One region of the Nosocomiicoccus ampullae genome, then DNA from elsewhere that is predicted to be linked to it. Evidence: predicted binding sites of a transcription regulator. Region 1 holds the regulator's gene; the other holds the start of a gene.
The links. The regulator Rex, encoded in region 1, represses fermentation and respiration genes when NADH is low (regulators of the CRP and FNR family bind a similar motif). The targets are predictions, from matches to a motif close to TTGTGAAATATTTCACAA.
Positions count from the first base shown of each region.

Region 2: KPF49_RS02225 (cytochrome ubiquinol oxidase subunit I) is a predicted target of Rex. The motif match lies at 1,756-1,773, and genes of this name have one in related genera.

Region 1 covers NZ_CP079110.1:1,217,384-1,220,817, reverse strand. Annotated here, with positions in the region: gene KPF49_RS06395 (ABC-F family ATP-binding cassette domain-containing protein) at 1-1,450, opposite strand, end outside; gene KPF49_RS06390 (redox-sensing transcriptional repressor Rex) at 1,575-2,210, shown strand; gene tatA (twin-arginine translocase TatA/TatE family subunit) at 2,222-2,473, shown strand; gene tatC (twin-arginine translocase subunit TatC) at 2,522-3,217, shown strand; gene KPF49_RS06375 (sucrose-6-phosphate hydrolase) at 3,278-3,434, shown strand, end outside.
Region 2 covers NZ_CP079110.1:431,608-435,041, forward strand. Annotated here, with positions in the region: gene KPF49_RS02215 (phosphocarrier protein HPr) at 1-22, shown strand, start outside; gene ptsP (phosphoenolpyruvate--protein phosphotransferase) at 15-1,712, shown strand; gene KPF49_RS02225 (cytochrome ubiquinol oxidase subunit I) at 1,832-3,196, shown strand; gene KPF49_RS02230 (cytochrome d ubiquinol oxidase subunit II) at 3,196-3,434, shown strand, end outside.

The DNA of each region.
Region 1 (3,434 bases):
CGAGCATCTCTTTACTTTGAATGTCTAAGTGGTTTGTCGGCTCGTCGAGTAGTAATAAGTTATTTTTTTGTAGCATTAGTTTTGCGAGTTGAATTCTCGCTTTTTCTCCACCGCTTAGCTGATAGACATGCTTATTGACATCGTCTTGTGTGAATAAAAATTGACCGAGTATTTTACGAATGTCTTGCTCTTGAAAATGTGGATATTCTTTCCATAATTCTTCTAATATCGTATTTCTAGAGTAAAACTCTGCTTGTTTTTGGTCATAGTATCCGATTGAAACATTTGTCCCGTACGTAATCTCGCCTCCGAGTTTTGGTAACTTTTTAGCAATCGTTTTAATTAATGTCGATTTACCAATACCATTTGGCCCTAGAACAAGTAATCGATCTTCTTTTTCCACAAAGAAGTTTAACTTTTCGTTTAACACATTATCGTAACCAATTGCGAGATCTTTCACTCGTAAAACATCGTTTCCACTTTCTTTTTCAATATCAAAATGGAACTTTGCTTGTCTCGTGTCACGTGTTGGTGAATCGATTCGGTCCATATGTTCAAGCATTTTACGCCTACTTTTTGCCATCCCACTCGTTGAAGCACGTGCAATGTTACGATCTACAAAGTCCTCAAGTCTTTGGATTTCTTTTTGTTGGCGCTCATACATTTTTAATTGACGTTCGTATGTTTTTTGTTTTTCATTTTGATAATCTGTGTAATTACCGAGATATAGTGTACCTTGATTAAATTCAATCTCATAAATTTTATCTACTATTCTATCTAAGAAAAATCTGTCGTGTGAAATCACAACAACTGATCCCGTATAACGATTTAAGTATTTCTCTAACCATTCAACAGTTTCTAAATCTAAATGGTTCGTTGGTTCATCGAGTAGTAGTATATCTGGGCGATATAAAAGCATTTTTCCAAGTTGAAGGCGAGTTTTTTGCCCACCAGAGAATTCACTAATTGGGCGATGTAAGTCTTCTAAAGAAAAGTTAAGTCCTGTAATTACTGTTTTAATTTCAACATCGATTGTATATCCGTTATGTTGTTCAAAAAAGTTTTGTAAGTACTCTAACCGTTTGACGTTCTCTTCATATTCAGGATGCGTATATTCGTGGTCTGTTAACCATTTTGTAACTTCGTCGATATCATCTTTTGCTTTTAATACGTCTTTAAATGCGAGGTTCATTTCTTCTAATACGGTTTTATCTGACTCTAAAGACATTTCTTGTGTTAAATAACCAATCGATATATCTTTTGGAGTAGATATATGACCGCCATCATAGGATAATTCGTCTGCCATAATTTTCATTAACGTTGTTTTTCCAGCACCATTTCCACCGACAATTCCAATTGTTTCTCTCGATTTCACTTCTAAACTAATATTTTTTAAAATCTCGGTCGAACCGTAGTTCTTTTGGATGTTTTGTAAACTCATGACAATCATATGTAATCCCTCTTTCTTAGTAAGTGTAGTGTATCATGTAATCTATTAAAAATACGATGAAAAATCCTAAAACATACAAAATTGTATGATATAATTAAATGACAATAATTATGAGGTGAGTCTTTTGTTAAAGAAGAGGAAAATTCCTAACGCGACATTAGATCGATTGCCTTTATACTTCAAATTCTTTAAGCAAAGTGAAGAAAATGGTGTCGACCGCGTGTCTTCACGTGAAATTAGTGAAGCACTTGATATAGATTCCGCAACAATTCGACGTGACTTTTCATACTTCGGAGAGCTTGGTAGAAAAGGCTACGGATATAATGTCCGAGCACTTGTTAAGTTTTTCTCTGAACAAGTCCAAGGTAACGGTATTAAAAATGTTATTTTAATTGGTACAGGTAATTTAGGTAGTGCATTACTTAACTATAATTTTACAAAAATTCATGATAAAATAAATATAGCAGTTGCCTTTGACATAGACGAAGAAATTGTCGGAAGTACAATTAATGGTGTTGAAGTTATAGATATTAGTGAATTAGAATCTGTAATTAAAGAAATCAACGCTGAAATAGCGATTTTAACTGTACCTGGTCAAGTTGGTGTTGAGCTTTCACATGATATAGAGTCCTATGGTATTAAAGGTATTCTAAACTTTACGCCAGAAAAACTCGCAGTATCAGAGAAAGTAACTGTACATAACATAGATTTAAGCGTTGAAATGCAGGCGCTATTATTCTATATGAAGCATAAGTATTAGGAGGGGAAAAAATGAGTGTATTTATTCCTATGACTTTAGGAGCTGTCGCTCCGGTTAGTTTAATCATAATTGCAGCAGTTGCTCTTTTAATTTTCGGTCCAACTAAATTACCACAGCTTGGTCGTTCAGTTGGTACAACTGTTAAAGAATTTAAAGAAGGATTTAACGGTTTAGGCGAAGATTCAACTGAAGATGATAAAGACAAAAAAGAAGAAGTCGTTAAGATTCAAACTAAAAAAGAAGACGAAACAGTTCAAAAATAGTTTATAAAAAAGGTGGCGCGTGCCACCTTTTTTAGGTGAGGTGGCTTTATGCACGAGAAAAAAGAAATAATGGAGCACGTGGAAGAATTACGTAAGCGTGTATTGTTTACGTCGTACTTCTTTGTTGCAGCACTGTTTGCTGGGTTTTATTTTGCAAAGCCTCTCGTAAATTATTTACAACATGCACCGTGGCTTGAAATGACCGAGATGCATGCATTTAACGTAACAGATCCATTAAGAATATATTTAACGATGATTGTCATCATCGCATTTATAATTATATTACCTGTTGTTTTATATCAGTTTTGGGCATTTGTAAGTCCTGGATTATACGAAAAAGAGCGTCAAGTGACACTAATCTACATTCCAATCGCATTTTTACTTATGTTACTTGGGATGGTGTTTGCGTATTATATTGTCGTACCATATATTGTAAAATTTACATTTAGTCTATCGATTGAAATGGGTATTGTAAGTACGATTGGCATTAATGATTACTTCGGATTTTTAGTTCGTACAGTATTACCGTTTGGTATAATATTCCAAATGCCGATTTTAGTGTTATTCGCAACACAACTCGGGATTATAACACCGATGTTTTTAAAGAAAAATAGAAAATATGCGTACTTCATTTTATTTGTAGTAGCAGCACTAATCGCACCACCAGATGTTATGACGCACTTTTTACTTACGTTACCAATGATTTTACTTTATGAAATTAGTATTTCGGTATCTAGGATATAGACGATACTTAAAAGCAGAAGAAGCAGCACTGAAACAATCCTTAGAGGAGGACTAATAACTATGGGGCGTATTGAAGACTTTGATTCCTTTGAAACTGAAGAGATGATTAAAACAACAATGACAAGTAAATGGCGATTAAACTATCATGTTCAACCAGTAATGGGTAAGCTTGGTGCGCCTTGTGGTTTCTTTTACATTAACGGGTTATACCACTTAT
Region 2 (3,434 bases), 760 kb from region 1:
AGGTTTGATAGGTGATGAGTAAATTAACAGGTATCACTGTTGAGCCTGGAATTGTAAGTGGAAAAGTAATCATTGTCGAAGATGTTTTCTTTGATATCAACTCAAATTCAATCGATGCTGCTTCAACTTGGAAAGAATATCAACGTTTAGATATCGCTATAGAAACCTCAAAAAGAGAACTTCGTGTTATTCAAGATAATAGGGAGTTCTCTATTTCTTTAGGCGACGAAGCAATTTTAGAAGCACAAATTATGATGCTTGAAGATCCGTACTTTATCGGAGATATTAGAGAAGTAATTGATCAGAAAAAAACAGCAGAGTATGCAGTTAACTTTGTAAAAGATGCACTGACAGCTTCTTTTGATACGATTGATGATGCGTATTTACGTGCGAGAAGAAATGATGTCATTGACCTAACTGAACGTATTATCGCAAATCTTCTTGATACACCTAGAGTAGACTTATCACTACTTAATTCAGATACAATTATTATCGCAAAAGAACTTCCGCCATCTATTACTGCAAGTTTAGACAAAAAGTTTGTTAAAGGTGTCGTATTAGAGTCTGGTGCCAAACATTCACATACCGGATTATTACTGATGTCAAAAGGAATACCTGCTTTATTTAACGTGGAAGATGCGATTCATCATGCGAGAAATCATAATTTTGCAATTTTAAATAGTCATGAAAGTATAATTAATTTCGCACCGACGAAAGAAGAATTAGAAGCTGTTACACTCGTAGAAGAAGATGACGATGATAGTGATATTGACTTAACAAAAGAAACGTATTCAAAAGATCACGTCAAAATTAAAGTGTCAGCGAATGTTTCGATTCAGTCTTCCGTTGAAGAAGCGCTTCGCTATAAAGCTGAAGGTGTCGGGTTAATGCGTACAGAATTTATGTATATGGATCACGATGATTTCCCAAAAGAATCTGATGAAAATAGAGTATATGAATCGGTCGTAAAATCTCTAGAAGACGTGACGTTTCGTTTACTCGATATCGGTGGAGATAAGTTTTTACCATATCACCCAAAGGAATTACTCGACGAAATTAACCCAGCACTAGGTACAAGAGGTGTTAGATTTTTAAAACTTTATGAACAAACACTTCGCCAACAAATTCGAGCGATTATTCGTGCGAGTCGATTTGGTACAGTAAAAATTATGGTGCCGATGGTAACGTCTGTTGAGGAATTTTTATGGATACAAAATATACTTCGTGAAGAAGAAATCCATTTAAGAATGACAGAACAGAAAATACCACTTGGTGCAATGATTGAAACACCTGCATCAGCGATACATGTCGATAGTTTCGCAAAGTATGCAGATTTTTTAAGCATCGGTACGAATGACTTAACACAGTTTTTACTCGCATTTGACCGAACGAGTCCGAACTTTGATACACTTGCTCAGTCAATGCATCCGAGTATTTTTAAAGTAATACGAAATGTCGTAATAAGTGGTAAAAAGCACAACATACCAGTTTCGATTTGTGGCGTACTTGCACAAAACATTGAAGCAATACCAATATTACTTGGGCTTGGTATTCGTCATATTAGTATCGATCCAAATAAAATGGTCGAAGTAAAATCAAAAATATCACAATTAAAAATTAAACAACTTCGTAGATTACGCCCGCTAATCAATCACATTGAAACAGAAGAAGAAATACTCTCTGTTGCACGCAGATTAAATCAGTCAACCTAAATACAATGTATTTAGGTTATTTTTTTACTGTAACGCAAAACTTTTGTGAACAGTTGAACATGTATATTATAATTGATATACAACAAAGAGTATTTTAAATATATATAAGGAGGAGAAAAATGGAAGATGTTTTAATTGGTCGAATACTGACCGGTTTAACACTTGGTGTACATATTCTTTACGCGACCATAGGTGTAGGTATTCCGTTACTTATTATGGTTTTAGAATTTTTAGGTATTAAAAAGAATGACTACCACTACTTAACAATGGCGCGTCGTATCGCAATGGGATACACAGTAACTGTTGCGGTAGGTGTTGTAACAGGTACGATTATCGGTCTTCAATTATCACTCATTTGGCCAGAGTTTATGCAGCTTGCAGGTCATATTATTGCGTTACCACTATTCATGGAAACATTTGCGTTTTTCTTTGAAGCAATATTTTTAGGAATTTATTTATATACATGGGATAGATTTACGAATCGCTGGCATCATTGGTACTTAACAATTCCAGTTGTGCTTGGTGCAGGAATTTCAGCAGTATTTATTACGATGGTGAATAGTTTTATGAACTCACCAGCTGGATTTGAAATTGTAAACGGTACGTTAGTAAATGTCGATCCACTTAAAGCGATGTTTAACCCTTCAATGCCAGAAAGAGTATTTCACGTATTAGTGACTGCTTATATGACTGCAGCATTCATTATGGCATCAATCGCAGCATTTAAATTATTAAAAGCAAAATTTGATGAGGACCGTGAGTATCATAAAAAAGGTTTAAAATTTATGATGACAATCGGTTTAATCATGTCAGCACTCACACTTCTTGCTGGGGACCTTTCGGCAAAATATTTACATGAAAATCAACCAGAAAAGCTGGCAGCAATGGAGTGGCACTTTGAGACTGAAAGTAATGCTGACCTTATTTTATTTGGAGTTCTTGATGAAGAAAGACAAGAAGTTAAAGGTGCGATTCATATCCCGAGCGCATTAAGTATTTTATCGGACTGGAAACCAAGTACTGAAGTGACAGGACTTAACGACATTCCAGAAGATGAATGGCCACCACTCGTTATACATTACTTCTTTGACGTCATGGTATTTTTCGGAATGTTTGGTTTAGGTGTGAGTATTTTATACTTCATCTTGCATTTCTTTAAGAAAGATTTTCTATATAGCACACCGATGTTATATCTATATGTATTAACTGGACCGTTATCATTTTTAGCGATTGAAGCGGGTTGGTTTACAGCTGAACTTGGACGTCAGCCATGGATCGTCCGAGGATACATGCGAGTCAGTGAAGCAATTACTGAAGCGAGCGGTTTAGGTTTAACATTAATCCTATTCGGTATTTTATACTTCGTTTTAGTAACGACGACGATTTTAGTTATGACACGTATGTTTAAAGATAAGTCAGCAACAAAAAGCCAAATCGAATACTACGGCAAAGAGAGTTTAGATGAGACTGGAGGTCGATTCTAATGGATTTCGCTACTTTAGGTATAACGGTTTTATGGACGTTTTTATACAGTTATGTGGTGATTGCATCGATTGACTTTGGTGCAGGGTTTTATAACTTCTATGCAAAACTTACAGGTAAAGATAATATCATCACACCAATTATTACTCGGTATTTAAACCCTGTATGGGAAGTAACAAACGTATTCTTTGTATTCTTCTTCGTTGGAATTGTTGGGTTCTTCCCAGATACTGCGTATTA